Regions from separate parts of the Xanthomonas rydalmerensis genome, predicted to be linked through region 1. Evidence: riboswitches for the same ligand, from Rfam matches in the RefSeq annotation. Region 1 holds a riboswitch; each other region holds the start of a gene.
What was found. Region 1 has a riboswitch for cobalamin ahead of QN245_RS21055 (CoA-acylating methylmalonate-semialdehyde dehydrogenase). Riboswitches for the same ligand answer to the same signal wherever they lie in the genome.
Positions count from the first base shown of each region.

Region 2: linked by a shared signal. The riboswitch ahead of metE (5-methyltetrahydropteroyltriglutamate--homocysteine S-methyltransferase) and the one ahead of QN245_RS21055 (CoA-acylating methylmalonate-semialdehyde dehydrogenase) in region 1 are both predicted to bind cobalamin.
Region 3: linked by a shared signal. The riboswitch ahead of QN245_RS20490 (ribonucleoside-diphosphate reductase subunit alpha) and the one ahead of QN245_RS21055 (CoA-acylating methylmalonate-semialdehyde dehydrogenase) in region 1 are both predicted to bind cobalamin.
Region 4: linked by a shared signal. The riboswitch ahead of btuB (TonB-dependent vitamin B12 receptor) and the one ahead of QN245_RS21055 (CoA-acylating methylmalonate-semialdehyde dehydrogenase) in region 1 are both predicted to bind cobalamin.

Region 1 is NZ_CP126170.1:4,914,291-4,921,460, forward strand. It holds gene QN245_RS21040 (enoyl-CoA hydratase/isomerase family protein) at 1-911, opposite strand, end outside; gene QN245_RS21045 (enoyl-CoA hydratase) at 896-1,705, opposite strand; gene QN245_RS21050 (acyl-CoA dehydrogenase family protein) at 1,702-2,892, opposite strand; gene QN245_RS21055 (CoA-acylating methylmalonate-semialdehyde dehydrogenase) at 2,892-4,406, opposite strand; cobalamin riboswitch at 4,546-4,745, opposite strand; gene mntP (manganese efflux pump MntP) at 5,251-5,826, shown strand; gene QN245_RS21065 (TonB-dependent receptor) at 6,182-7,170, opposite strand, start outside.
Region 2 is NZ_CP126170.1:4,754,612-4,761,781, forward strand. It holds gene dusA (tRNA dihydrouridine(20/20a) synthase DusA) at 52-1,071, opposite strand; cobalamin riboswitch at 1,215-1,468, shown strand; gene metE (5-methyltetrahydropteroyltriglutamate--homocysteine S-methyltransferase) at 1,680-3,971, shown strand; gene QN245_RS20385 (choice-of-anchor X domain-containing protein) at 4,210-6,207, shown strand; gene QN245_RS20390 (efflux transporter outer membrane subunit) at 6,422-7,170, opposite strand, start outside.
Region 3 is NZ_CP126170.1:4,787,910-4,795,079, reverse strand. It holds gene QN245_RS20530 (EamA family transporter) at 1-793, opposite strand, end outside; gene QN245_RS20525 (alpha/beta hydrolase) at 880-1,545, shown strand; gene zapE (cell division protein ZapE) at 1,542-2,639, shown strand; gene QN245_RS20515 (hypothetical protein) at 2,662-3,054, opposite strand; gene QN245_RS20510 (MarR family winged helix-turn-helix transcriptional regulator) at 3,198-3,656, shown strand; gene QN245_RS20505 (organic hydroperoxide resistance protein) at 3,731-4,162, shown strand; gene QN245_RS20500 (SIR2 family NAD-dependent protein deacylase) at 4,326-5,096, shown strand; gene QN245_RS20495 (hypothetical protein) at 5,159-5,290, shown strand; cobalamin riboswitch at 5,512-5,730, shown strand; gene QN245_RS20490 (ribonucleoside-diphosphate reductase subunit alpha) at 5,911-7,170, shown strand, end outside.
Region 4 is NZ_CP126170.1:4,325,666-4,332,835, forward strand. It holds gene queD (6-carboxytetrahydropterin synthase QueD) at 1-288, shown strand, start outside; gene QN245_RS18335 (phasin family protein) at 565-942, shown strand; gene bioD (dethiobiotin synthase) at 1,356-2,045, opposite strand; gene QN245_RS18345 (GAF domain-containing protein) at 2,163-2,645, shown strand; gene QN245_RS18350 (TfoX/Sxy family protein) at 2,642-3,070, shown strand; cobalamin riboswitch at 3,355-3,571, shown strand; gene btuB (TonB-dependent vitamin B12 receptor) at 3,686-5,557, shown strand; gene gph (phosphoglycolate phosphatase) at 6,033-6,686, opposite strand; gene dinB (DNA polymerase IV) at 7,132-7,170, opposite strand, start outside.

The DNA of each region.
Region 1 (7,170 bases):
GCCGAGCCTGGCGCGCCGGCCGCCAACGTCGCCTGCGCCGTCGCGATCCACGGATCGGTGGCGTCGAGGCCGGCGATCGCCGCCACCGCCGCGTCCAGCGTGGAATGCGCGCAGGCGTCGGCGATCGCGGCGGCGTGCCGTTGCAACGGGCCGGCCGGCGCAGGCGTGGCGAAGCGGGCCAGCAGCGCGTCCAGCGCGTGCGAGGTGTCGTGCGCGGCGGCCGGCCAGGCCGTCGCCTGCAGGGCGGCCAGCACCTCCGCGCGCGCCGCCTCCGGCACGTGCACATCGGCCATGCCGGCATAGATCGCATCGCCGGCGCCCAGCGGCGCGCCGGTCAAGGCAAGGAACAGGCCCGCATGCGCCGGCACCCGCGACAGCAGCCAGCTGCCGCCGACGTCGGGAAACAGGCCAACCGTGATCTCGGGGAAGGCGAGCCGGGACCGTTCGCCGACCACGCGGTGGCTGGCGCCCGCCATCAGCCCGATCCCGCCGCCCATCACGATGCCGTGGCCCCAGCACAGCACCGGCTTGGGGAAGGTATGGATGCGGTAGTCGAGGCGGTACTCGGTTTCGAAGAAGGCCTCGGCATGCGCATCGCCGCGCGGGTCCGCCTGCGCGTCAACGCCGCGCGCCGCACGCTCGCGCATTCCGCGATACAGGCCATGCAGATCGCCGCCGGCGCAGAACGCCTTCTCGCCCGCGCCCTGCAACACCACCAGCGCCACCGTCGCGTCCTGCGCCCACTGCGTCAGCTGCGCATCCAGCAGGCGCGCCATCTCCAGCGACAGGCCGTTGAGCGTGCGCAGCGCGTTGAGCGTGGCGATGCCGATGCGGCGGCCGTCGCCAGCGGCACGTGTCTCGAACAGCACCGCGGCGGCGTCGGTGGCGAGCGCGCTCACGCGTTCCTCCATACAGGCGCACGCTTGCCGAGGAAGGCGTTGACGCCCTCGGCCTGGTCGGCGCTGTCGAACAGATCCACGAACGCCTCGCGCTCGCTGATCAGCGCGCTCGCATGCGACTGCATGCGGGTGGCCTGCACCAGGCGCTTGGCCGCGGCCACGCTGATCGGACTCTGCCGCGCCGCCTTGGCCGCCCAGTCCAGCGCGCGCGCCAGCGCCTGTCCGCTCGGCACGACTTCCTCGACCAGGCCGATCCGCAGCGCGGTCTCGGCATCGACCCGTTCGCCGAGCAGGATCATGCGCTTGGCCCAGCCTTCGCCGACCAGCCGCGGCAGGTTCTGGGTGCCGCCGGCGCAGGGCAGGAGGCCGACCGTCGCTTCGGGCAAGGCCATCTGCGCCTGCGCCTCGGCGATGCGCAGGTCGCAGGCCAACGCCGCTTCGAGCCCGCCGCCCATCGCATAGCCGTTGATCGCGGCGATGCTGACGCCGCGGAATCCGCTCAGCGCCTCGAAGGCCTCGCCGAAGCGGCGGGCCGCTTCGCGCGCCAGCGCCTTGTCGCCGTCGGCGAACTGCTTGAGGTCGGCACCGGCGCTGAAGAACTTCTCGCCGGCGCCCACGAGCACCAGCGCATAGATGTCGCGATCGGCGTCCAGCGCGTCGACCAGCTCGCGCAGCGCACGCAGACTGTGCACGGTCCAGGTGTTGGCCGGCGGATTGGACAGGGTGACCACGGCAGTGTGGCCGTCGATCTGCAGGGCCAGCCCGGTCCAGTCCCGGCGGCGGTAGGAGGTGTCGGCGGCGCTCATCGCAATTCCTCTTCGGTGTTCAACAGGTGGCGCGCGACGATCACGCGCATGATTTCGTTGGTGCCTTCCAGGATCTGGTGCACCCGGCTGTCGCGCAGCAGGCGTTCGACCGGGTACTCGCGGATGTAGCCGTAGCCACCGTGCAGCTGCAGCGCGTCGTTGCAGATCGAAAAGCCGGCATCGGTGGCGAAGCGCTTGGCCATCGCGCACCACACCGTCGCATCGCGCGCGCCGGCGTCGAGCTTGCGTGCGGCGGTGTGCACCATCTGCCGCGCGGCGACCAGCTGCGTGGCCATGTCGGCCAGGGTGAACTGCAGGGCCTGGAATTCGGCGAGCTTCTTGCCGAACTGGCGGCGCTCGCCCAGGTAGCGCCGCGCCGCATCCAGCGCGCCCTGCCCCGCCCCCAGCGAGCACGCAGCGATGTTGAGGCGGCCGCCGTCGAGGCCGCGCATCGCGATGCGGAAGCCCTCGCCTTCCTCGCCCAGGCGATGCGCGAGCGGCACGCGCACGCCGTCGAAACTCACCGCGCGGGTCGGCTGGCTGTGCCAGCCCAGCTTGTCCTCGTTGCGCCCATAGGCGATGCCCGCCGCATCGGCCGGCACCGCGAAGGCGCTGATGCCGCGCGGGCCGTCCTCGCCGGTGCGTGCCATCACCACCAGCAGGTCGGTCGCGCCGGCGCCGGAAATGAACGCCTTGCTGCCGTCGATGCGGTAGCCGTCGCCATCGCGCACCGCCCGGGTCTTCAGCGCGGCCGCGTCGGAGCCTGCGCCGGGTTCGGTCAGGCAGTACGAGGCGAGCTTGGCGCCACTGGCCAACGCCGCGCCCCAGTCCCTGCACACGGCCGGCGTGGCGAAACGGGTCAGCATCCAGGTGGCCATGTTGTGGATGCTGATGAAGGCCGCGGTGGACGGATCGACCGCGGCCAGTTCCTCGAACACGATCGCCGCATCCAGGCGCGACAGCCCGCTGCCGCCGGCGTGCTCGTCCACGTACAGGCCGCAGAAGCCGAGTTCGCCGGCCTTGCCGATCGCCTCGCGCGGAAAGATCCCGTCCGCGTCCCAGCGCGCCGCGTGCGGCGCCAGTTCGGCCTGGGCGAAGCCGCGCGCGGCCTCGCGATAGGCGCGCTGCGCCTCGTCCAGCCCGACATCGGCCGACTGCTCCAGCGGCCACTGCATCGCCGCGGCCATCACGACAGGCGGATCGTGGTGTTGACGCCCTGCCCGGCGCCGGCATCGTCGAACCAGCGCGCAGTGACGGTCTTGGTCTGCGTGTAGAACTGCACCGCCTGCTTGCCGTAGGGGCCGAGGTCGCCGAGCTTGGAGGCGCGCGAACCGGTGAACGAGAACAGCGGCACTGGCACCGGGATCGGCACGTTGATGCCGACCTGGCCGACGTCGATCTCCTCCTGGAACTTGCGTGCGGCGGCGCCGGACTGGGTGAACAGCGCCGTGCCGTTGCCGTTCGGATTGGCGTTGACCAGGGCGATCGCGTCCTCCAGCGTGGCCGCCTCCAGGATCACCAGCACCGGGCCGAAGATCTCCTCGTCGTAGATGCGCATGCCCGGCGCGACCCCGGAGAAGATCGTCGGGCCGACGAAGTTGCCATGAGCGAATCCGGGCACCGTCGGGTTGCGTCCGTCCAGTTCCAGCGTCGCGCCCTCGGCGATGCCGGTGGCGATCAGCGCTTCGATGCGCTCGCGCGCACTGCGCGAGATCACCGGCCCCAGATCGGTGCCGGGTTCGCTGCCGGCGTTGACCTTCAGCGTCTGCGCCTTGGCCACCAGCGCCGGAATCCACTGCCGCGCCTCGCCGACCAGCACCAGCGTCGAAGCGGCCATGCAGCGCTGGCCGGCGGCGCCGAAGGCCGCCCCCACCAACGCGTCGAGGGTCTGCTCGCGCGCCGCATCCGGCAACACCACCGCATGGTTCTTCGCGCCCATCATGCATTGCACGCGTTTGCCGGCCAGCGCCGCACGCCGGTAGACGTGGGTGCCGACCTTGGTGGAGCCGACGAACGACAGCGCCTTGATGTCGGCGTGGTCGCACAGCGCATCGACCACCTCGGCGCCGCCATGCACGACGTTCAGCACGCCCTTGGGCACGCCCGCCTGCACCGCCAGTTCGACCAGGCGCATGGTCACCAGCGGATCCTGCTCGGATGGCTTGAGCACGAAGGTGTTGCCGGTGGCGATGGCCATCGGGAACATCCACAGCGGGATCATCGCCGGGAAGTTGAACGGGGTGATGCCGGCGCACACGCCCAACGGCTGCAAGAGCGTGTAGGTATCCACGCCGTTGGCGACGTTGTTGGCCAGTTCGCCGAGCTGCAGGTTGCCGATCGCCGCGGCCTGTTCCACCACTTCCAGGCCGCGGAACACGTCGCCTTCCGCGTCCGCCAGGGTCTTGCCCTGCTCGCGGGTGAGGATCGCCGCCAGCTCGCCCATGTGCGCACGGATCAGCTGCTGATAGGCCAGGAAGATCCGCGCACGGGTACCGATCGGCGTCTTGCGCCAACTCGCGAATGCGCGTTGCGCGGCGGCCACGGCGGCATCCACTTCCGCGGCCGTGGCGAACGGCACGCGCGCGAGCACGTCCTGGGTCGCCGGATCGACGACCTCGCGCCATTGGCTGCTGCTGGATTCGACGAACGCGCCGTCGATCAAGAGCTTGACGGTCGCCACGTCGGCGCCGGTCCGGGTCATCTGGTTCACGGGTCCTGTCTCCTCATCGCATCACCACCGGGCGGGCGGCGATGGACAGGACAAGCGAACGCGCGGCGCAAGGGCCCCGACGTCGTTCCGCTCGTCAGGTTGCCCACCGCAACACCCGAGAAAGAACGTCGCAGGACGTCCACGTCAGGCCGGTCTCCGGGCTTGCGAGCAATGCGCGACCGCATCACCCCGACACCTTCCCGCTTGCGCAGTGGTCTGTTGTCGGGTGTTCTCGCCTACCGTTGCGGGGGCAGCGCCGGCATCGGACCGGCTTCCCGTTTCACCCGGTGCGTCTTGCGACGACCAGGCACCTGAAGCGTGGCCAGTGTAGTCGCGCCGCGGCGACAGCAACACGCTGCAGCGCAGCGCGCGGTGTTGGCGTCGGCAAGCAGCGCGCCATTACCGACCGCGCACAGCCGCGTTCGCCTCAGCAGGCGGCGCGTATCACCAGCATGCACAGCGCCGCAGCGGCGACACCGGATTCCCTGCAGCGATCAACCGAATGCGCTGCAGTGATCACGGGCGCTGCGGGCCATCGCAGCACCCCACGCGGAACGCCGGCCGGCACGCCCCGCTATAGCCGATGCTAAGAAGAGAAGCTGCAGGTTCGCGTGCGTTCCAGGGATGTTCGCCGCAGTTGGCCGCTGTTAGACTGCGCGTCCCCTTGGGGAGTAGCCTGCTGTCCGACCTGCGCGGACAGCGCCCGTGTCAACACACTCGGCCGATGCGCCGTGGTACGGGCAGCCAGTTCGGTTGGCGAGACCAGCGGCGAGTGCGCAAGGCGAAGGCCGGGCGCGCGCGCTCGTCGTTGTCGCCTGTCCCGGTACGGTCCCCCATGTCGTTTCTTTCGATTCTCCTGCTCGGCATCGCCATGTCGACCGACGCCTTCGCCGCCGCCGTCGGCAAGGGCGCGGCGATGCAACGCCCACGCTGGGCCGACGCGCTGCGCGCCGGCCTGATCTTCGGCTGCATCGAGGCACTGACACCCGCGCTGGGCTGGGTGCTTGGCCAAGCCGCGTCCAAGTACGTGGTCGCCTTCGACCACTGGATCGCCTTCGGCCTGCTCGGCGCGCTGGGCGTGCACATGATCGTCGCCGGCCTCAAGCCGGAGTCCGACGCGCCCGACGAGGCCGCGCCCAAGCGTCACGGCTTCTGGAGCCTGGCCGCCACCGGGTTCGCCACCAGCATCGACGCGATGGCGGTCGGCGTCGGCCTGGCCTTCCTGGACGTGAACATCGTCGAGGTCGCGGCGATCATCGGCCTGTGCACGCTGACCATGGTCACCCTGGGCATCATGCTCGGCCGCGCGCTCGGCGCGCTCGCCGGCAAGCGTGCGGAGATCGTCGGCGGCGCCCTGCTGATCGCGATCGGCAGCACCATCCTGTTCGAGCATCTGCACGGCGCGGGGTGAGCGCCGCGGCGCCTGTTTCGGCCGGGATTGGGGATTCGGGATTGGGGATGTGCGACGACGGTGCGCGCCCATCTCGCCATGCCGGCGCCTTGGGTCAGGCCGGCCTGTCAGTGAAGTCCAGGTAGGTGGACAGGATGCAGTGATGGCACTGCGCAGCGCCACCCAGGGAGTTGGGTGCGCGGCGCGACCAACATCATGAGTTCTGCGGGAAGAATCCATAACTTGCCGTTGAAATTGATGGCGTGTTCGGGAAATCCTCACCAGCACCAAACCAACAACCAGGCATTACCCACTTGGAATCAGCGCCCCATGAAGAGGCGCCGATGCCATTTACTTCGCAACACCTTGCTGCGCATTAGAACTTGTACGTGGCACGCATCCAGTAGTAGCGGCCCAGCGTGTCGTAGGTGCTCACGTCGGTGTTCGCGTTCAACACGTTGTTCTGGTACATCATCGGCGGCTGCTTGTTGGTCAGGTTGTCCACGCCAAGATCCAGGCGCAGGTTGGCCCCGGCCATGTCGTAGCCCACCTGCAGGTTGTGGTACATGTAGCTGCCGTAGTCCAGCACCACGCCCTTGAACGCCGCATCGGCGGACATGTTCTGGGTCAGGTCGCCGCTGCCGACCTGCATCTTGCCGATCCAGCGCGTGGTCCAGCTCGCATCCCAGTTGCCCAGCTTCCAGCCGAGCAGGGCATGCGCGCGCCAGTGCGCGTAGTTGCCGTAGGACGAGTTGTAGCGGCCGGCCATGTGCACCACCGTGTCCCCGGTGTCGATGTCGTAGCGGTGCAGGTAGGTGCTGTCCACGGTCACGGTGAACTTGCCGTAGTCGGTGGCGGGCAGCGCGTAGCTCGCCCCCAGGTCGATGCCCTGGGTATTGAGCTTGCCGATGTTCACCACCGGCGTCTGGATGTAGTCGATGTTGCCGGCGCTGACGCTGCTGGCGGGATAGCGGTGGATGTAGCTGCAGTACGGGCTGTTGTTGTCGTTGTAGCAGAGATCGGCCACGGTCTGCGCGGAGATCGGCTGGATCAGATCATTGAGCTTGACCTTCCACCAGTCGAGGTTGACCGACAGGCCCGGCACGTACTCGGGGCTGTAGACCAGGCCGTAATCGAACGAGGTGCCCTTCTCCGGCTTGAGCTGGTAGCCGACATAGGTGGCACCGGACTTGATCGCGTTGGTCTGCGAAAGGCCCGTGCCGCTGAAGCCGGCCGGCACGCCGGCGCAGGCGTTGTCATGGCCGCTGCCGCTATAGCCGACGCACGGATCGATGAAGTTCGGCGCGTCGGCGGTAGGGCCCTGGTAGATGTCGGTGATGGTCGGCGCGCGGAACACCTGCGCCG
Region 2 (7,170 bases), 160 kb from region 1:
CGACGAGCAAGGCAATGGCGCCTCCACTGCGTTCCGATTGGCTCCCGCCGATCAGGCCGCCGCGCGTGTCGCTTCATCGGTGACCGCCAACGCCCGCTCCAGCAGCGCCCAGTCCGCGCCCGGCCGGTGCGCGCCTTCGCTGAGCACCTGGCGGAAGGCGCGGCCGCCGGGCTGCCCGTGGAACAGGCCGAGCAGGTGCCGGGTGATGTGCTTGAGCGCCAGGCCCTCGGCCAGGCGTGCCTCGACGTAGGGACGCAGCGCACGCAGCAACTCCGCGCGCGGGCGCGGCGCGGCGCCGGTCAGGGCCGCGTCCAGCCGATGCAGGACGTAGGGGTCGTGATAGGCCGCGCGGCCCAGCATCACCCCGTCCACCGCCTGCAACTGCGCCTGCGCCGTCTCCACCGCGGCCAGGCCGCCATTGAGCACCACCTGCAACTGCGGCCGCTCGCGCTTGAGCCGATGCGCCCAGTCGTAGCGTAGCGGCGGCACTTCGCGGTTCTCCTTCGGCGACAGGCCCTGCAGCCAGGCATTGCGCGCATGCACCACGAACAGTCCGCAACCAGCCGCGGCGACCTGGTCGACGAAGGCCAGGAACACCGCATAGTCGTCGTCCTGGTCCACGCCCAGCCGGCATTTCACCGTCACCGGGATGTCCACCGCCGCGACCATCGCCGCCACACACTCGGCGACCAGCGTCGGCTCGCGCATCAGGCAGGCACCGAAGCGCCCGGCCTGCACCCGGTCGGACGGGCAACCGCAATTGAGGTTGATCTCGTCGTAGCCCCAGTCCTGGCCGATCCGCGCCGCCTGCGCCAGCAGCGCCGGCTCGCTGCCGCCGAGCTGCAGCGCCAGCGGATGCTCGGACGCATCGAAATCCAGCAACCGCGCACGATCGCCCAGCACCACCGCATTGGCGTGCACCATCTCGGTGTACAGCCGCGCCGACGGCGCGAGCAACCGGTGGAACACCCGGCAGTGGCGGTCGGTCCAGTCCATCATCGGGGCCACGGACAGGCGCAGCGAGGCGGCGTAACGCGCGGGGAGATCGGCGGTGGGGAGCGGAAGCGTCATCGGCACGACGGGCGGGCGCCGCCGGCTATCCGCCGCAGCGCCAGTCATTGACTTAGGGATCAATAGCTTACACGTTCGCCATGAACGTTGCCGGGACCTACCGACAAAAACGCACTGGCGCTTGACCCGCCACCGCATCCGGCCTATCGTGCGCTCGCCGAAGGTATTCATCTCTTCATTCGGATGAAGGGATGGATTTAAACGGGAATCCGGTGACGGCCGGCGCCGCAAGCGCCTGCCCATTCCGGAGCTGCCCCGCAGCGGTGAATGGAAACGACCTCCGTCAATGGCACTGGGCCAGCGCATGCCGGCCTGGGAAGCGACGGACAGTAGGTGCGCAGCCGGCACGGTGCGCGTGTCCATCAGCCCGAATACCGGCCCCGGCCGGAGGACCGTGCGTCCTCCGATTCGACCTGGCGCCTCCGCGGGGAGGCGGCCGGACCGCGACCCGGCCTTGCGCCGCGCCGCGTCGTCCGCCTGCCCGCGCGGTACCGGTTCGCCCGCGGGGGCGAAGGTCGCTGGCGTGGCGGGCGGTCCGTGCGAACGGGACGCGCGGCGCGCGGTTCCTTCGTTCCTCAATGCCCTTGAACGCAATGAGGAAACGCAACATGACGATCGTGACCAACCTAGGCTTCCCGCGCATCGGTGCGCGGCGCGAGCTCAAGCAGGCGCTGGAACGCTACTGGCGCCGCGACATCGATAGCGCGCAACTGCAGGACACCGCACGCGACCTGCGCCTGCGCCACTGGCAGCTGCAACGCGAGGCCGGGGTGGACGTGCCACCCAGCAACGACTTCAGCCTGTACGACGCGATGCTCGACACCGCGTTCCTGTTCGATGCGATCCCGCAGCGCTACCGCGCGCTGGCCGATGCCGATCCGCTGGCCGGCTACTTCGCGATGGCGCGCGGCACCCAAGAAAACGGCCTGGACCTGCACGCGCTGGAAATGACCAAGTGGTTCGACACCAACTACCACTACCTGGTGCCGGAGCTGGCGCGGCGCCAGCACTTCCGCCTGCGCGGCGACAAGCCGGTGGTGGAGTTCCTGGAAGCCAAGGCGCAGGGCATCCAGACCCGGCCGGTGCTGATCGGGCCGGTGACCTTCCTGGCGCTGTCCAAGACGGTGGACGGCAGCGACCGCTGGGCACTGCTGGACAGTCTGCTGCCGGTGTACGCCGACCTGCTGCAGCGCCTGCATGCGGCCGGTGCCGGCTGGGTGCAGCTCGACGAGCCGGCGCTGGTGCTGGACCTGGACGACGCCGCGCGCGCCGCCTATCGCCGCGCCTACGACGTCCTGGCGCAGGCGCCGCGGCCGAAGCTGCTGCTGACCAGCTATTTCGGCGAGCTGGGCGACAACCTGGAGCTGGCGATGGCGCTGCCGGTGGACGGCGTGCACGTGGATCTGGTGCGCGGCGTGGCGCAACTGGACGCGGTGCTGCAAGCCTTGCCAGCCGGTCGCGTACTCTCGGCCGGCCTGGTCAACGGCCGCAACGTGTGGCGCACGCCGCTGGACAACGCGCTCACCCTGGCCCGTTACGCGGCCGGCCATGTCGGCCGCGAGCGGTTGTGGCTGGCGCCGTCGTGCTCGCTGCTGCATGTGCCGGTGGATCTGCAGCAGGAGACCAAGCTGGACCGTGAACTGGTCGGCTGGCTGGCCTTCGCCAGGCAGAAGCTGCAGGAACTGCGCACCCTGGCCGATGCGCTGGACGATCAGCCGCAGGCGCAGGCGGGACTGGATGCAGCGCGCGATGCGTTGGCCAGCCGCCGTGCCTCCGCCCGCGTGCACCGCGCCGAGGTGGCGCGACGGGTAGACGCACTGACCGACGATGCCGGCCGCCGGCAGTCGCCTTATGCGCAGCGCCGCCAGGCGCAGCAGGCCGCGTTGCGGCTGCCGCTGTATCCGACCACCACGATCGGCTCGTTCCCGCAGACCGAGCAGGTGCGGCAGGCGCGCGCGCAGCACAAGGCCGGCAAGCTCGACGATGCCGCGTACGACGCGTTCCTGGCTGCCGAGACCGAACGCTGCGTGCGCGCGCAGGAGCAACTGGGCCTGGATGTGCTGGTGCACGGCGAGTTCGAGCGCAACGACATGGTCGAGTACTTCGGCGAGCAACTCGACGGCTTCGCCTTCACCCGGCACGGCTGGGTGCAGAGCTACGGCTCGCGCTGCGTGAAGCCGCCGATCATCTACGGCGACGTGCAGCGTCCGGCGCCGATGACGCTGCGCTGGACCCAGTACGCGCAGTCGCTGACCGAGCGGCCGATGAAGGGCATGCTGACCGGGCCGGTGACGGTGCTGCAGTGGTCGTTCGTGCGCGACGACCAGGAGCGCGCGCAGACCTGCCGGCAGATCGCGCTGGCGCTGCGCGATGAGGTGCGCGACCTGGAGGCGGCCGGCATCGGCGTGATCCAGATCGACGAGCCGGCGATCCGCGAAGGCCTGCCGCTGCGCCGCGCCGACTGGCAGGCGTACCTGGACTGGGCGGTGCAGTGCTTCCGCATCGCCGCGGCCGGCGTGCGCGACGCCACGCAGATCCACACCCACATGTGCTACTCGGAGTTCAACGACATCATCGAGGCGGTGGCGGCGATGGACGCGGACGTGATCTCGATCGAGACCTCGCGCTCGCGCATGGAACTGCTCGATGCCTTCGTGCGCTTCCGCTATCCGAACGCGATCGGGCCCGGCGTGTACGACATCCATTCGCCACGCGTGCCGAGCACGCAGGAGATGGTGGAGTTGCTGGAGAAGGCGCGGGCGGTGCTGGATCCGCAGCAACTGTGGGTCAACCCGGATTGCGGGCTGAAGACCCGTGGCTGGGCGGAAACGCGTAGCGCCCTGGAAGCGATGGTCGCCGCGGCGCGGCAATTGCGCAGTCAGCAGGCGCAGGCAGCGTGACCGGCGATGCCCGGCGCCACGTGCGCCGGGCATCGTTGTGCTCCAGGCATGTCCGGCATCCCAGTTCGGTGCGCATTGCTGCATTGCGTCTTTGTCCGGCAATGTGCGCTGGCTATAACCGGAGGCGAACGCGTGGCGAGGGGGCGCTGCGTCCTCGCCGACGTGCTGCCGGCGGCGCACCGCGCCGCGAGGTCCGGCAGGTGCGTCTGCTACTCAGCACCGCCAGGGAGAGCGCGTCATGCCGAAGCTGTCGAAACTGTCCGCCGTCTGCGTCCTGTATCTCATCATCCCCACCGCCGCGCTGCACGCGGCCGAACTGATTCCCAAACAACTGGCCGGCCCGCCGGAGGAGTTCGCGCAGATGCGCGCGCCCGCCCCGGCGGAAGCGGCGATCCTGTCCAAGAGCGCGTTGCTGCCGGTGGAGTTCTCCGCCGCACGCAGCAGTGGGCCGGCGCAATGGCACACCACACTGCCGGTGGAGAACGGCAAGCTGCGCTTCGTGGTGCTGTCCGGCGAACACGATTGGCAGCCGCGCCTGAGCGCGCCGGCCACGGCCAGTGCGCGCGCCGGCACCGCCGCCGCGACGCCGATGCTCGCGCCCAGCGCCAAGGCCACCCAACTGGGCGCCGGCGGCGCCGCACTGCCAGCCCGCGAGTACCGCGTGGACACAGCCGCTAACGGTGAGTGGACCCTGACCCTGCAGGCCGACAGCAACAGCACGGCGCAGCGCGGTTATGTGCTGATGGAAGGCGATGCGCGCACGCAACTGGCGTCCTATCCCAGCGACCGCGCGCAACTGCAGCGCGGGCAGCGCATCGGCCTGACCGCCCTGCTCGGCGGCATCGATGCGCAGGGCAGCGTGTCGCTGGCGCGCAGCGCCGGCAGCGGCCGCATCGACACCGCCCAGTTGCGGGTGATCGCGCCGGACGGCTCCGTCAGCCAATGGCCGATGGCCGACGACGGCCGCCACGGCGACGGCGCCGCGGGCGACGGCGTGTATGCCGGCGACTTCCCGGCGACCGCCACCGGCACCTATATCGCGCAGGTGGTGGTGCACGGCCACGACGCCGGCGGCCAGCCCTTCGTGCGCACCAGCGAGCACGTGCTGCCGGTGCTGGACACCACCTTGCGCATCAACGCCGATGCGGTCGCCGCCAGCGCCCAGCCCGGCACCCGCCTCACCCTGCCGATCCCGGTACGCATCGGCGGCGGCCAGGCGCCGGCGCACTACCGCGTGCTCGGCGAACTGTGGGGCACCGGCCGCGACGGCAGCGCGGTGCCGGTGGCCTGGCTCGGCGGCATGATCGCGCCGCAGGATGGACGCCTGCCGCTGAGCGTGGACGAACGCTGGATCGCCCGCGCCGGCGCGCGTGCACCGTTCACCCTGCGCAACCTGCGCGTGGAGGATCCGGACAACTTCGTGCCGCTGGCCACGCGCGCGACGTTGCCACTGACCCTGCCGGCGTTGCGCCGCAGCAGCGTGGCGCGCAGCACCGGCGCGATCGACGAGAGCATGCGCATGGGCGAGCGCCCGGCGCAGTTGAGCGCCGCCACCACCGACATGCAGGCGCAGGCCACCGGCAAGCGCCTGGTGCTGGTGCACGGCTACTGCTCGGGCGGCGTGTGGCCGGTGGCGCAGTTCACCAACGCCTCCGCGTTCCTGGACGTCAACCAGAACCGCAGCAACGACCAGTTCGCGCAGCGCCTGGCGCAGTTCGGCAGCCAGTGGAACTCGTTCGGCACGGTGGCGCACAGCCAGGGCGGCATGGCCGCGCTGCATCTGTACGTGTACTACTGGAGCGGGCTGGACAACGCCAGCGGCGGGCGGGTGATGCAGTCGGTGGGAACCCCGTACCAGGGCACCAACCTGGCCGGCATCCTGGCCACGGTGGGCTCGTGGTTCGGTGTGGGCTGCGGCACCAACAACGACCTGACCTATGACGGCGCCAAGGCCTGGCTGGCCGGCATCCCCAACTCGGCGCGGGCGCTGGTGAACTACTACACCACCTCCTTCGCCAAGACCAACTGGTACACCAACGACTACTGCAATGCGGCCTCGGACCTGGTGCTGAGCGATCCGGAGGACGGCACCGTGGAACAGGTCAACGGCCAGCTGCCCGGCGGCGTCAATCGCGGCCACACCACCGGCGAATGCCACACCACCGGCATGCGCGATCCGGCGCAGTACCTGGACGCCAGCCGCAACGCGACCATGAACGCCAACGCGGCGCGTTGAGGGGCCGGGATTAGGGAGTCGGGATTGGGGATTGGTAAAGCGCTGCCCGGGCATGTCAGCCTGGTGCAGCGCCGATCTTTCCCCAGTGCCGAAGCCGCCGCTGGTGCAATTCGCTCGGCGTGCGGCTTTTTGTAGGAGCGGCTTCAGCCGCGACGGGCGTTGTAGGTCATGCCTTCGCGGCTGGAGCCGCTCCTACGGTGGTGCGGGGAATACGCTAACGCGCCGCATCCGCCACGGCCTCGCGGCTCTGCGCATCGGCGCCGCCGCCGAGCACCTTGTACAGGGTGACACGGTTGCCGGCCTCGGTCAGCCGCAGCGTGATCAGGTCCTGCTGCGCCGCGTACAGCGAGCGCTGCGCGTCCAGGGCATCCAGATAGCTGTCCACGCCGTTGCGATAGCGGGCCTCGGCCAGGTCGTCACTGCGCTGGGTGACCGCGACCAGGGCGCGCTGCGCATCCATGCGTTCGTCCAGCTGCGCGCGCGTGGCCAGCGCATCGGCCACTTCGCTGAAGGCGCTCTGGATGGCCTTCTCGTAGCTGGCGACGTTGACGTCGCGGGTGATGCGGGCCACGTCCAGTTCGGCCTTGAGCGCGCCGGCGCGGAAGATCGGCACGCTGATGCTCGGCACGAACGACCAGGTGCGATTGCCGGCGTCGAACAGGCTGGACAGCGCGCTGCTGCTGCGCCCGGTGGAGGCGGTCAGCGAGATGATCGGGAAGAACGCCGCGCGTGCCGCACCGATGTCGGCGTTGGCCGACTTCAGCGTGTGCTCGGCGTACAGCACGTCCGGGCGCTGCAACAGCACGCGCGATTCCAGTGGCGCCGGCAGCGGCGCCAGCGCCACGCCGCCCTCCAGCGCGCCGGCCTGCGGCAGGGCATCGGCCGACACCGGTGCGCCGACCACCAGGTCCAGGGCATTGCGCGAGGTGGCCAGCTGCGTGGTGTAGCTGGCCACGTCGGCAC
Region 3 (7,170 bases), 130 kb from region 1:
GATTGGTGCGCTCGCCGAACACGGCGACGCCGAGCAGGGTGCCCAGGCCGATCACGCCCAGGTTCATCGCCGCGAACACGCTGGCGGGGCTGTCCGGCAGGGCCTGGTGCGCGCGCACGTAGAACAGGATGTTGCCGAAGTTGAGCGCGCCCAGCAGCAGGCCGGCGCCGAGGTTGCGCCAGGCCAGCGGGGCGGTGCCGCGCAGGTGGCGCCACAGCTGCACGCCCAGCAGCAGCACGAAGGCCAGCGCGAAGGCGACCAGCAGCGAGGCGGCGAACGGCGTGCCGGCCTGGGCGATGCGCTTGAGCAGCACGTCGATCGCGGCGAAGCCGACCCATACCAGCAGCAGCCACGGCGCGGTGCCTGCGGCGCTGCGCGGCGTCGTATCCGGCCGCTGCACGATGCCGGCGATGGCCAGCAGGCCCAGCGCCAGGCCGGCCAGCTTGGCGCCGTTGGCGTGTTCGCCGAACCAAAGGAAGGCCGCGGCCAGCGACAGCAGCAGCGACAGCCGCTGCGCCGCGTCGGTGCGCACGATGCCGGCGCTGGCCACCGCGCGGCCCAGCACCAGGAAGATGCCCGGCAGCAGCACGCCCAGGGCCAGCAGCGACGCCCACGGCGTATGCGCGCCGTCCAGCGCGGCCAGCGGCGGCTGCAGCAGGGCCGCGCACAGCAGCAGCGCCGCCAGGTAGTTCCAGGTCACCGCCTGGGCCAGGTCGATGCGCCGTTGCGACGCCAGCTTCAGCAGTGCCGAGACCAGCACGCTGCACACAACACTCAACAGGACGAACGCCACGCGGGATCCGGATCGGGAAGGGAAAAAGAACGCTGCGTGCACCGCATCCGCATGTGGCCACGACCCAGCCCCGGTATTATGACCGCATGACCTCTCCCGCTTTCCCCACCGCCTCCGGCCCAGTGACGCTGCAAGGCCCCGCCGGCCCGATCGAGGCCGCGGTCGATCTGCCCGACACCGACGTCGCCGCGCTGCCGGTCACCGCCATCGTCTGCCATCCGCTGTCCACCGAGGGCGGCAGCATGCACAACAAGGTGGTGACGATGGTCGCGCGCGCGCTGCGCGAACTGGGCGTGCACGTGGTGCGCTTCAACTTCCGCAGCGTCGGCGCTTCCGCCGGCAGCTTCGACCACGGCGAGGGCGAGCAGCAGGACCTGGCCGCGGTGGCCGCCTGGGTGCGCGCGCAGCGCCCGCACGACGCGCTGTGGCTGGCCGGTTTCAGCTTCGGCGCCTATGTCTCGCTGCGCGCCAGCGCCGCGCTGCAGCCGCAGGTGCTGATCTCGATCGCGCCGCCGGCCGGGCGCTGGGATTTTTCCGAGATGGTGCCGCCGCCGCAGTGGCTGGTGATCCAGGGCGAGGCCGACGAGATCGTCGATCCGCAGGCCGTGTACGACTGGCTGGAGACCCTGGAAGCGCAGCCGGAGCTGGTGCGCATGCCCGACACCAGCCACTTCTTCCATCGCAAGCTGATCGACCTGCGCGGCGCGCTGCAGCACGCGGTCAAGGGCTGGCTGCCGGCGGCACAGGCGTGAGCGCGGCGGCATTGCCGTCGCAGCGCTACGCCGAGGGCGTGGCGCGCGGCGACTGGCGCGACGATCCGGCCCAGCATGCGGCGCTGGCCGAACTGGACCGCATCCACGTCGCGATCGTGGATGGCGACCAGGACGGCTGGCTGGACCGCCTGTCGGCGTTCTGGAAGAAGCCCGAGCCGGTGCGCGGCCTGTACTTCTGGGGCGGGGTCGGCCGCGGCAAGACCTTCCTGGTCGATCTGTTCTACGACGGCCTGCCGATCACGCGGAAGTACCGCACCCATTTCCACCGCTTCATGCGCGGCGTGCACGAGCGCCTGCGCGCGCATGCCGGGCAGAGCGATCCGCTGGCCAAGATCGCACAGGAGTGGCGCAGCCGGCTGCGCGTGCTGGTGCTGGACGAGTTCTTCGTCACCGACATCGGCGATGCGATGCTGCTGTCGCGCCTGCTCGAGCGCCTGTTCGCCGAGGGTGTGACCCTGGTCACCACCTCCAATACCGCGCCGCAGAACCTGTACCTCAACGGCCTGCAGCGCGACAGCTTCCTGCCGGCGATCGCGCTGCTGCAGACCTACTGCGTGGAGCTGTACGCCGAGGGCGCCGAGGACTACCGCATGCGCGCGCTGACCCGCTCGCCGGTGTACCGCGCGCCGCTGGTCGAGGACAGCGACGCCTGGCTGGAGCAACGCTGGAGCGCGCTGACCGGCAAGGCCGAGGCGCGCCGCGGCAACATCGAGATCGAAGGGCGCAAGATCCCGGTGCGCGCGCGCGGCAAGAGCATCGTCTGGTTCGATTTCGTCGCCTTGTGCGAAGGCCCGCGCGGTCCCAGCGACTACATCGAGATCGCGCACGAGTTCACCACCGTGCTGCTCGGCGGCATCCCGCACTTCGACCGCATGAACGAGGATGCGGCGCGGCGCTTCGTCAACCTGATCGACGAGCTGTACGACCGCCACGTCAACCTGGTCTGCACCGCGCAGGATCCGCCGCCGCTGCTGTACACCGGCGAGCGCCTGGCCGGCGCCTTCGAGCGCACCGCCTCGCGGCTGATCGAGATGCAGAGCGCCGAGTACCTGTCGGCCGCGCACCGGGTCTGAACGCAGGAGCGCCGGCGCGCGCTCAGCGCACTGCGCCGGGCGCGCACAGCCCGGCGACGAAGCGCGGCATCAGGCCCGCGCCCGCAATCTCTTGCAGATAGGCGGCCGCCGGGCAACTGGCGCCGCCTTCGCTGCGTGCGCAGCGGGCCGGGCCGAACGCGCCGTCCTGCGGCAACTGCCGGTCCATGGCCTGGCGCTGCGCCACCGACAGCCCGTCGCGAAACGTGTCCTCGGCATCGAGAAGGTCGGCCGGGGTGAGCCGGTCGGTCGGCACCGTTGGGCATTGGCGATGGGTTTCACGCGCCAGCGCGTCGGCGCCGGCGCCGACCAGCACCGGGCCGGCGGGCAGGGTGTTCGGCACGACGGCGGCGGGCGCACCGCCAAGCGCGGCCAGCAGCAGGAACGATGCGCGCATGCGGAGACTCCTCGGGCTGCGCGGCAGCGTAATCCTGCGCCAGCGGCGGCACAGGGGCAGGACGCCGAGCGCTTCAGCCGGAAGTTAGCACCGGCAAAAATATCGCTTGCGATTGAATCGCACACTATGTAATATCTCCTCCCGTGGACCGTACCTCTCCCCCCGACGCCACCGCGCTGCTGAAGCTGGACACCCAGCTGTGCTTCGCGCTGTATTCGGCCAACCTGGCGATGCACAAGCTCTACCGCGGGCCGCTGGGCGAGCTCGGCCTGACCTATCCGCAGTACCTGGTGATGCTGGTGCTGTGGGAACAGGACGGCTGCAGTGTCTCGGACATCGGCGAGAAGCTGTTCCTGGATTCGGCCACGCTGACCCCGCTGCTCAAGCGCCTGGAGGCGGTCGGCCTGCTGACCCGCCGCCGCGCCGCCGAGGACGAGCGCCGCGTGCTGATCGCGCTGACCGCCGAGGGCCAGGCCCTGCGTGCGCGTGCGCAGGCAGTGCCGGAAGGCGTGCTGTGCGCGGTCGCCTGCGACCTGCAGCAACTGACCCGGCTCAAGCACGACCTGGAAGAGGTCCGCGGCAAGTTGCTGGCCGCGCCCTGAGCGATTCCGGCTCCGATCACCCCATCCCCTCTACACCCATGGCGCCGCGGCGCCACCCTCCAAGGAGAACCACCATGGCTTCACCGACCACCATCGTCTACACCGCCACTGCCACCGCCACCGGGGGCCGCGACGGCCGCGCCGCCACCCCCGACAAGGCGTTGGACGTCAAGCTGTCGACCCCGCGCGAGCTGGGCGGCGCCGGCGGCGACGGCACCAACCCGGAGCAGCTGTTCGCGGCCGGCTACTCGGCCTGCTTCATCGGCGCGCTGAAGTTCGTCGCCGGGCAGGAGAAGGTGACGCTGCCGGCCGAGACGAACATCGAGGGCCATGTCGGCATCGGCCAGATCCCGGGCGGCTTCGGTATCGCGGTGGAACTGCGCATCGCGGCGCCGGGCGTGGAGCGTGCGACGCTGGAATCGCTGGTGGAGAAGGCGCACCAGGTGTGCCCGTACTCCAACGCCACCCGCGGCAACATCGACGTCAAGCTGGTTGTGCTCGGCTGAGCCAGCGGGATGTCTTGGCCGGCGCGTGCGCCGGTCCATGGCGGTAAGCGACGGGCGGCCAGTGGCCGCCCGTTCGCGTTGCGGGTGCCGCGCGTGTTGCCGCGCACATTGAGGCCGTCCCGCGGCGATGCAATAGTGTGAGCTTCATCAAATCGGGCGCGCCATGCTCAGTTCCGCCTACAACGCCGAGACCGTCGCCGCCTTCCTGCAGGGCGCGCGTCGTGTGCTGGTGCTGACCGGTGCCGGCATGTCCGCCGAGAGCGGGGTGCCGACCTTTCGCGGCCAGGACGACAGCCTGTGGTCGCGCTTCGATCCCGAGCAACTGGCCACCGAGGACGCCTGGCGCGCGGACCCGGCCCTGGTCTGGGGCTGGTACCGCTGGCGCATGGCGATCGTGGCGCTGGCGCAGCCGCATGCCGGGCATCTTGCGCTGGCGCGCCTGGCCGAGGTCCGCCACACCACGCTGGTGACCCAGAATGTGGACGACCTGCACCAGCGCGCCGGTAGCGAGGTCGCCGCGCACGTGCACGGCCGCCTGTCGGCGCTGCGCTGCAGCGACTGCGGCCAGCCCTGGCGTGGGCTGCTGCCGCCGGTGGACGTGCACACGCCGAGCCAGCGCCTGGCGCCGCCGGTGTGCGCGGCCTGCGGCGGCACGGTGCGCCCGGGCGTGGTGTGGTTCGGCGAAGCGCTGCCGGCGGCGGAGTGGACGCGCGCGCAGACCGCGGCGGACGCCGCCGACCTGGTGCTGGTGATCGGCAGTTCCGGCCTGGTCTATCCGGCCGCCAGCCTGCCGCTGCAGGCCAAGGAGCGCGGCGCCTGCGTGGTCGAGATCAACCCCGAACCCAGCGCGCTGTCGGCGCGCGCCGATCTGCACTGGCGCGACAGCGCGGCGGTGGCGCTGCCGTTGCTGTTGCAGCAGTGCATGGTGGCCTGAGGCCGCTGCACGTTGAAGATGTGGCTTCGATTGCTTCGGTCGACCACCCGTGGAGTGTGATGATGGGCATCAAACCTGGCCCCAAGCGCATCGCAAAGAGCACCGGCAAGCCGGATCGGCGTCAGCGGGACAACAAGGACATTCCGGGAAACACGAAATCCCTCAAGCCGCACAAGCACAAGAAAGGCGACTGAGCCGACCGGCGGCGCGGATGGCCGGGGAGGGCGCGCGCCGGGCGGCCGGCGGGCCGTTTCGATGGCATCTTGCCCCTCTCCGGGGCCCGGCTTCACGGCCCCGTTATGGTCGCGAACGTTCTCCGCGGCGGGGCCGAAACCGGCTGCCGACGGCAAACCGTTGCCAGGCTTAGGTTTTCGTAATTTGACCCATATTTAGCGTTGACGTCGTCGACCGACCACACTATCTTGGGGTGGTCGGTTCCGGCGGCCCCAAGCCGCGGGATCAAAAGGGAAGCCGGTGCGGCGTGCCAACGCCAATTCCGGCGCTGCCCCGCAGCGGTAATTGGGAACGAACCCGTCATCCGCACTGAGGCGCCCGCCTTGGGAAGCGACGGGCTAGGAACCGGCCACGGCCGTTGCCCATCAGCCCGAAGACCTGCCGACAGCCGCGCGAAGCACACCGCGCGGCGCCGACCGCGCGATCTCCGGGGGGAGATGGTCGGTGCAGCGATGACCGCCCGCAGGCCCGGTGCCTGCGCCGTTTGCAGTCTTCGCGACACCGCCTGCCCCCTTCGGACCCGGTCGGACCGCTGCCTGCGAGGGTCGGGCGGCCGCGTGCACCACGCTTGGAGACCTTCATGAGCCAGACCCACAGCCTGCCGGCCACCGCGTCCGTCGACGCCGCCGTCGACCCCACGACCGCCGCCGCCACTGCCGCCACCGCCCAGCCGGAGCCGGCCAGCAGCGAGCCGAGCAACGACCAGCGCGCCGTGACCTGGATCGTCAAGGACGGCGGCAACCGCCGCATGGCCTTCGACCGCTCGCGCCTGCAGCGCACCCTGGACCGGATCCACGCCGAGTTCCCGCAGCTGGACGTGAGCGACTACGAGCGCAAGGCCTTCGCCTTCATCGAGAAGAGGGAAAGCCTGTCGGCCGACGACATGGTCGACTACCTGATCCGCGAGGCCGAGTCGCGCGTGGACATCGCCACGCCGGAGTGGGAGTACTTCGCCGCGCGCCTGTACCTGGACCGCCTGTACAAGCGCGCCAGCAAGAACCGTTTCTACGATGCCGGCGAGAAGTACGGCTCCTATGTCGGTCTGCAGGAAAGCCTGGCCGACCGCGGCGTGTACTCCATCGACATCCTCAAGAACTACTCCAAGGACGAACTGGCCGAAGCCGGCCGCATGATCGATCCGGAGCGCGACAAGCTGTTCGCGTACAACGGCCTGTACCTGCTGGCCACGCGTTACCTGGCCACCGACAACTCGCGCAAGGTCTACGAACTGCCGCAGGAGCGCTGGCTGACCATCGCCCTGTACCTGATGCAGGACGAGAAGCCGCGCGAGCGCCGCATGCAGCTGGTCGGCGAGGCCTACTGGGCGCTGTCCAACCTGTACATGACCGTGGCCACCCCGACCCTGGCCAACGCCGGCAAGATCGGCGGGCAGCTGTCGAGCTGCTTCATCGACACCGTCGACGACAGCCTGCAGGGCATCTACGACTCCAACACCGACGTGGCGCGCGTGTCCAAGCACGGCGGCGGCGTCGGCGCCTACCTGGGCTACGTGCGTTCCTCCGGCTCGGCGATCCGCGGGGTCAAGAACTCCAGCGGCGGCGTGGTGCCGTGGATCAAGCAGCTCAACAACACCGCCGTGTCGGTGGACCAGCTCGGCCAGCGCAAGGGCGCCATCGCCGTGTACCTGGACATCTGGCACCGCGACATCGAGGCGTTCCTGGACCTGCGCCTGAACAACGGCGACCAGCGCCTGCGCGCGCACGACGTGTTCACCGCGGTGTGCGTGCCGGACATCTTCATGGAAGCGGTCGAGCGCCGCGGCGAGTGGTACCTGTTCGACCCGCACGAGGTGAAGGAGGTCAAGGGCTGGTACCTGCAG
Region 4 (7,170 bases), 590 kb from region 1:
GCGCGCTTGCACGGGCACTCGTTCCGCATCGAGCTGCACGTCAGCGGCGAACCCGGCGCCGAGAGCGGCTGGGTCATGGATTTCGGCGACATCAAGGCGGCCTTCCGCCCGCTCTACGACCAGCTCGACCACCATTACCTCAACGACATCGAGGGCCTGGACAACCCCACCAGCGAACGCCTGGCGGTGTGGATCTGGGACCGGCTCAAGCCGGCGCTGCCGCTGCTGAGCGAAGTGGTGGTTCATGAAACCTGCACCTCCGGCTGCCGTTATCGCGGTCCGGGTTGAAAGGCTGGGAATGGAGAATGGGGAGTGGGGAATCGCAAGGGCGGCACCGCGGTGGCTGAGCGTTTGCGATGCCGCCTGCCCGTGCGTCGTAGCGCGCATTGGCGCTTGCCAGAAACCCAGAGGCGCCTTGCCGAGCCCCGGAAAATTGCGCCAAGCCATTGATCCGGAAGGTAGATTGAACGCATCCTGAGCGGCTTCAGAAAATTTTGTTGCATCGCAGCAGAATGGGCGTATGTTGCACTGCAACAGCAGTCGGCATTCCAACGGAGTTGCATGATGTCCGCTCAATTCAACGATCAGTTCAGCAGCTACACCCAGCAGTTCGCCGCCGCCGCGGCGCGTGCCAACCGCCTGGCGCTGGAGAGCGCCGAGAGCGTGTTCGGCGTGCAGTTGAAGACCTTCGAGAAGAACGTGTCGGCCACCACCGGCTTCCTCGGCGAACTGACCGAGGCCCGCGATCTGGGTACCGTGCAGGCGCTGTGGCCGAAGGGCCTGCAGATCGCCCGCGACAACTTCGAGCGGCTGGCCACGGCCAACCAGGAAGTGTTCGGCCTGGGCCTGAAGACCTCCGAGGCGATCGGCCAGCTGGCCAAGCACCAGTTCGAGGCGGCGACCGAACAGGCTGCGCCCAAGGCCAAGCCCACCGCCAAGTAACACCGTTTTCGACGTCGCTGCGGTTCGCCGCCCGACGCACGCTCGGTCTGCATGGGTCCCTCCCCCCGTGCAACCCCAGGCCCGGTAGATCCCTCCCTCTACCGGGCCTTTTTTATGGGCGGGATTCGGGAGTGGGGATTGGGGATTTGTCGATCTCGCGCGTCCCGGCGTTCCTGGCTTCCTTCATGGGAGAGGCTTCAGCGCCGATGCTCTGCTCGAAACCGGTAGATCTCTTCTTCTACCGGCTTATGCGCGCGCTTCGGGAGTGGGAGCGACATTCGGGACGAGCCGATCCCGCCGTCGGGATACCTGTCTGCGGGAAGGGCTTCAGCCCCGACGCGTCATCGGCAAGGCGTCGGGACTGAAGTCCCTCCCACACAAGCCGGCTGCGCAGCGCGCGTCTCGGCAGCGGCTCAGTCCGGGGACATTCCCGCCCACGGCTGCAACTCCGCCGCCAACTGCGCGGCCTGCGGTTGCGGCCGGTACGGCAAGCGCCCCCAGCACGGCATCGGCAGACGCGCGCGCAGCATCGCCATGTTGTCGTCGATGCGCTCCATCGCCGGGTCGATCTCGTTGCCGATCCAGCCGATGCACTGCAGGCCGTCGGCGGCGATCGCCGCGGCGCTGAGCCGGGCATGGTTGAGGCAGCCCAGGCGCAGGCCGACCACCAGCACCACCGGCAGCCCCAGCGCGCGCGCCAGATCGGCCTGATCCAGCGTCGCCGACAGCGGCGCCGCCCAGCCGCCGACACCCTCCACCACCACCACGTCGGCCTGCGCGCGCAGGCGTTCGAAGGCGGCGGCGATCGGCACCAGTTCCAGTTGCACGCCGGCATCGGCGGCGGCCAATTCCGGCGCCAGCGGCAGCGGCAACGCGTAGGGATTGAGATCGGCGTAGGCCGGCCGCGGCGCGCTCGCGTCCTGCAGGGCAAGCGCGTCCTCGTTGCGCCAGCCGTCGGCGTCGCGGCTGCAGCCGCTGGCGACCGGCTTCATGCCCACCGCGCGCTGGCCACGCGCGCGCAAGGCATGCAGCAGCGCGGTGCTGGCGATGGTCTTGCCGATGCCGGTATCGGTGCCGGTGACGTAGAAGGCGGGAACAGCCATGCGAAAACCCTGTCGGTTGGCCGGCGGGACGCGCGGCGGCGCGCAGGATAGCCGGGCGCGTCGCGCGCGTCAGCCGCCGCGGTGCCGGCGGACGCAGCGCGCTGCTAGACTCGCGCGATGTTCGCCTCGTCCTCGCTCACCGGCAGCAAGCCGGAACAGTACGCCCAGTTGCTCGACCAGGCCCGTGCCCTGGTCGCCGGGGAGCCCGACCGCATCGCCAATGCCGCCAACCTGGCGGCGCTGGTGTACCACGCGCTGCCGCGGCTGAACTGGGTCGGTTTCTATCTCTACGACGGCAAGGAACTGGTGGTCGGCCCGTTCCAGGGCCTGCCCGCCTGCGTGCGCATTCCGCTGCACAAGGGCGTGTGCGGCGCGGCCGCCAGCAGCGGCCAGACCCAGCGCATCGACGACGTGGAGGCGTTCCCCGGACACATTGCCTGCGATTCCGCCTCGCGCTCGGAACTGGTGGTGCCGCTGCTGCGCGGCAGTGCATTGGTCGGCGTGTTCGACCTGGACAGCCCGGACCTGGCCCGCTTCGACGCCGACGACCAGCGCGGCCTGGAAGCGATCGCCCAGGTCTTCGTCGACAGCCTGCGATGAGCACGGCCAAGCTGCGCAACATCGGCCCCAAGAGCGCGGCCTGGCTGCGCCAGGTCGGCGTGCGCACGCAGCAGGACCTGGAGGCGGCCGGCGCGGTCGGCGCCTTCGTCAAGGTCAAGCGCGCCGGCTTCAAGCCCAGCCTCAACCTGCTGTATTCGCTGGAAGGCGCGCTCAGCGGCTGTCACTGGCAGGAACTGTCCGAGGCGCGGCGCGCGCAGTTGCTGGGCGAGCTAGAGACCGCGACGGCGGCGCTGCCGGCGCAGCGCGGCCTGCCGGTGGCCGGGCCGGTGGCGACCACCCATTTCGACCGCGACGACACGCGCGGCGACGACGCTGCCGACGGCGCCTACGCGCACGAGGCGCACGACACGCCGGTGGGCGACCATCACGGCGACGACGACAGCCACGGCACCCACGCCGACTAGGGCGTTGCCGCATCCCCAAGCATGCCGCGCCTTGATTGCGCATGCCTGTGACAACGCAGAACGTGGACGTGAGTCCGCGCCCGAGCGACAACGCGACCACGGACGCACGCGATCACAGCCCTTCGGGCGAGGTCTGGCCGGCATGTCGCCTGCGCCGCGCGGCCCGACCTGACTGCCCGTCGGCGCTGCGCCGCGCACCACCGGTGGCGCGCTTGCCAGACCCAAAGCCGCACCCCCGGGATGGATGGGCATGCCCTACCCCGCGCAGCCAGCGGCGATCGCGTACAATCGCGCCGCTTCAAGGTGACCCACCGGCTCCGGCCAGCGGGTTGAAACGGGAAGCCGGTGCGTCTTGCGACAAGGCCGGCGCTGCCCCCGCAACGGTAAGCGATCCGCGCTGACGACTTTCGCCACTGTGCCACGGCATGGGAAGGCGTCGCAGCCGGGAGGCCCGCCTCCCAGATCGCCAGCCCGGAGACCGGCCTTGCAGCTCACTGGTTGCGATGCGGAGGGCGTCGCGGCGTGCCGCGCCGCGTTCGGCGCCGTCCGCTTGCACCTTCCGTTCGCGACTCCCTCGCCGTCACAGCGCGCAGCCGCGCGCCGGAGTTGCCACCCATGTCGTCCCGCCTGCTTTCGGTCGCGATCGCGTCCGCCCTGTCCCTGCCCGCGCTGGCCCACGCCGCCGACGCCGCCACCGATCTCGACCAGGTCCTGGTCACCGCCACCCGCACTCAGATCTCGGTGGAGGACAGCGTGGTCCCGGCGCAGGTCATCGACCGCGCGGAGATCGAGCGCAGCCAGGCCACGTCGCTGGCGCAGCTGCTGCAGGGCCGCGCCGGCATCGGCATCTCCAACCAGGGCGGCCTGGGCAAGCTGACCACGCTGAGCCTGCGCGGCAGCGAATCGGACCACGTGCTGGTGCTGGTGGACGGCGTGCGCATCGGCTCGGCCAGCGCCGGCCTGGCCGCGTTCCAGGACCTGCCGCTGAGCCAGATCGAGCGCATCGAGATCGTGCGTGGCCCGCGGTCGAGCCTGTACGGCTCCGACGCGATCGGCGGCGTCATCCAGATCTTCACCCGCCGCGGCGGTCAGGGCTTCCAGCAGAACCTGAGCCTGGGCGGCGGCAGCCACGGCCTGCGCGAGGCCGGCGCCGGCTTCAGCAACCGCGGCGAGCGCGGCTGGCTGGCCGTGCAGGGCGGCTACCAGAAGACCGACGGCATCAATGCCTGCAACGGCTCGGCCACGCTGTTCGCGGGCTGCTTCGTCGACCAGCCCGACCGCGACGGCTACCGCAACGTCTCGCTGAGCGCGCGCGGCGGCTACGCGCTGACCGACACGCTGCGCATCGAAGGCCAGGCGCTGAACATCGACAGCCGCAACGAGTACGACGGCGATCCGCTGTTCGCCGGCAACGAGGCCGACAACACCCAGCAGGTGTTCGGCGGCAAGCTCGACTGGACCCCGTCCGATCGCCTGCACCTGGCCGCGCAGTTCGGTCGCAACGTCGACGACGCCGACAGCTACTACCGTGCCCCCGGCGCGCGCACCCGCAGCTTCGTCAGCACCTTCGACAGCCGCCGCGACACCGCCGCGCTGCAGGGCGACATCACCCTCGCCGAAGGCCACCTGCTCAGCGTCGGCAGCGACTGGCAGCGCGAGCACGTCACCAGCACCACCGCTTTCGACGTCGACAGCCGCGACAACACCGGCGTGTTCGCCGAGTACCAGGGCCGTTTCGGCGCGCAGCAGGTGCAGGCCAGCGTGCGCAGCGACGACAACGAGCAGTTCGGCGAACACACCACCGGCAGCCTCGGCTGGGGCCTGGCGCTGGCGCATGGCCTCAAGCTCACCGCCAGCGTCGGCACCGGCTTCAAGGCGCCGACCTTCAACGACCTGTACTACCCGTTCGCCGGCAATCCGGAGTTGAAGCCGGAGCGTTCCAAGAGCGGCAACCTGGGCGTGGCGCAGTACGCCGACAGCTGGAACTGGACCTTCAACGCCTACGAGACCCGGGTCAAGGACCTGATCTCCTACGACGCGATCAGCTTCCTGCCGGTCAACGTGGACGAGGCGCGCATCCGCGGCGCCGAACTGACCGGCTATGCGCTGCTGGCCGGCTGGGAACTGTCGGCGCAGCTGAGCCACACCGACCCGCGCAACCGCAGCGATGGCGGCAACCGCGACAACTGGCTGGCGCGTCGCGCGCAGAACACCGCGCGCCTGGACGTGGATCGCGGCATCGGCCCGGTCAAGCTCGGCGTCACCGTGTTCGGCAGCGGCCACCGCTTCGACGACGCGGCCAACCGCGTACGCCTGGCCGGCTACGGCACCGTCGACCTGCGCGCGGAATACGCGTTCACCCCGGACTGGACGCTGCAGGCCAAGGCCAGCAACGTGTTCGACCGCGACTACCAGACCATCAACTGGTACAACCAGCCGGGCCGCGAGTACGCGCTGACCCTGCGCTACGCGCCGGCGGCGCGCTGAGTCGGCGCCCCGCGCTGCGCCGGCGGGCGTGGCGCGGGGCAGCCCGCACGGAAAACACGCGCGTCTTTTTTGTAGGAGCGGCTTTAGCCGCGACAGGCTTTCCCGCGAACTCCCGTCGCGGCTGAAGCCGCTCCGCATGTGCGACCACGTCGGATGTAGATGCGCGCATTCTCAACGCAGGCATGCGCGATGCATCGCGCAGTTGGTCGCTCGCGATAAGGGCCGCTGGCTGTCGAACGCAAACACCCGCCCTCGTGCTCATGCATCGCGGCACGAACCTCACAGTTCGGCGCCCGCTACGCGCCCGTACCCTCACCCCAACCCCTCTCCCGGGGGGAGAGGGGCGTAATGCGTCATGGGTTGTGGGAGCGGCTTCAGCCGCGACGGGCCTTGCCGGGAAAGCCTGTCGCGGCTGAAGCCGTTCAACCGCATCCCGATCTTTGCGCTGCTCCGCGGTGCTTGAACCGCCGTCGTATCAACGCAGTTGCAGCAGCTCGCGCAGGTCGTCCATCAGCAGCACCACATCGGCGGTGACCAGATCCAGATCGCGCGGATAGCCGTAGCGCACCAGCGCCACCGGCATGCCGGCGGCCTGCCCGGCCTGCAGGTCGGTCCCCGAATCGCCGACCATCAGGCAGCGCGCCGGCGGTTTCGCGAACTGCTGTGCCAGGTGCAGCAGCGGCACCGGACTGGGCTTGCGTTCGGGCAGGCTGTCGCCGCCCAGCACCGCAGAGAACAGATCGGCCACGCCCAGATGGCGCAGCAGCGGCGGCACCATCGCCGACGGCTTGTTGGTGCACAGCGCCAGCGTCACCCCGTCCGCGTGCAGTTGCGTCAGCGTCTCGGCCGCGCCGGGATACAGCCGCGGACTGCGCAACAGGCATTCGGCGTAGTGACGCATGAAGGTCGGCATCACCGTCTCGAGTGGCGTGGCGTCGCCGGCATGCCGCCAGGCGATCTCGACCAGCTTGCGCACGCCCTCGCCGATCCAGCCGAGCACGGTCGCCTCCGGCACGCGCGGCAGGCCGAAGTCGGCCAGCGTGCGGTTCAACGCCTCGGCGATGTCGGCGCCGCTGTCGACCAGGGTGCCGTCCAGGTCGAACACCACCAATGCGTAGGGGAACGTCATCTCGTGCCAATGCGGGAGGGGGAAGTGCGCATTGTAGGTGGGGCAAGGCTGGTATGCGGTCGCGACAAGGCCGATCAGCATGACCAGACGATGAAGTCGGTGTTCCAATCCTTGCAGCATGCCCCTGTGGGAGGGACTTCAGTCCCGACGCGGAAGAGGCGAAGGCCACGTTTCCTGTTCGCTCGCGTCTCCCTTGGCTTTCAATCCACGCCGGTAGCCGTGCGACTGGAGCTGGCGCCTGTCGTGGCTGTCCCGGATCGTGTTTCAATCCACGCACACTCAAGGGCAGGACTGCGACAGACGCTGCCTATGGTGCAGCCGTTCCTATTTCGACCTCTGCACCGGTGAAGGTGCGGCTGCCAACTCGGCATCCTCGACGGCTACAACAATCCGTTTCAATCCACACGCCAGGCACAACACGATAAGCCCCCCGCGCGCGACCACCTCAACCGAACAAGCGCCCCTGCGCCTGTCCCGGCTCGCG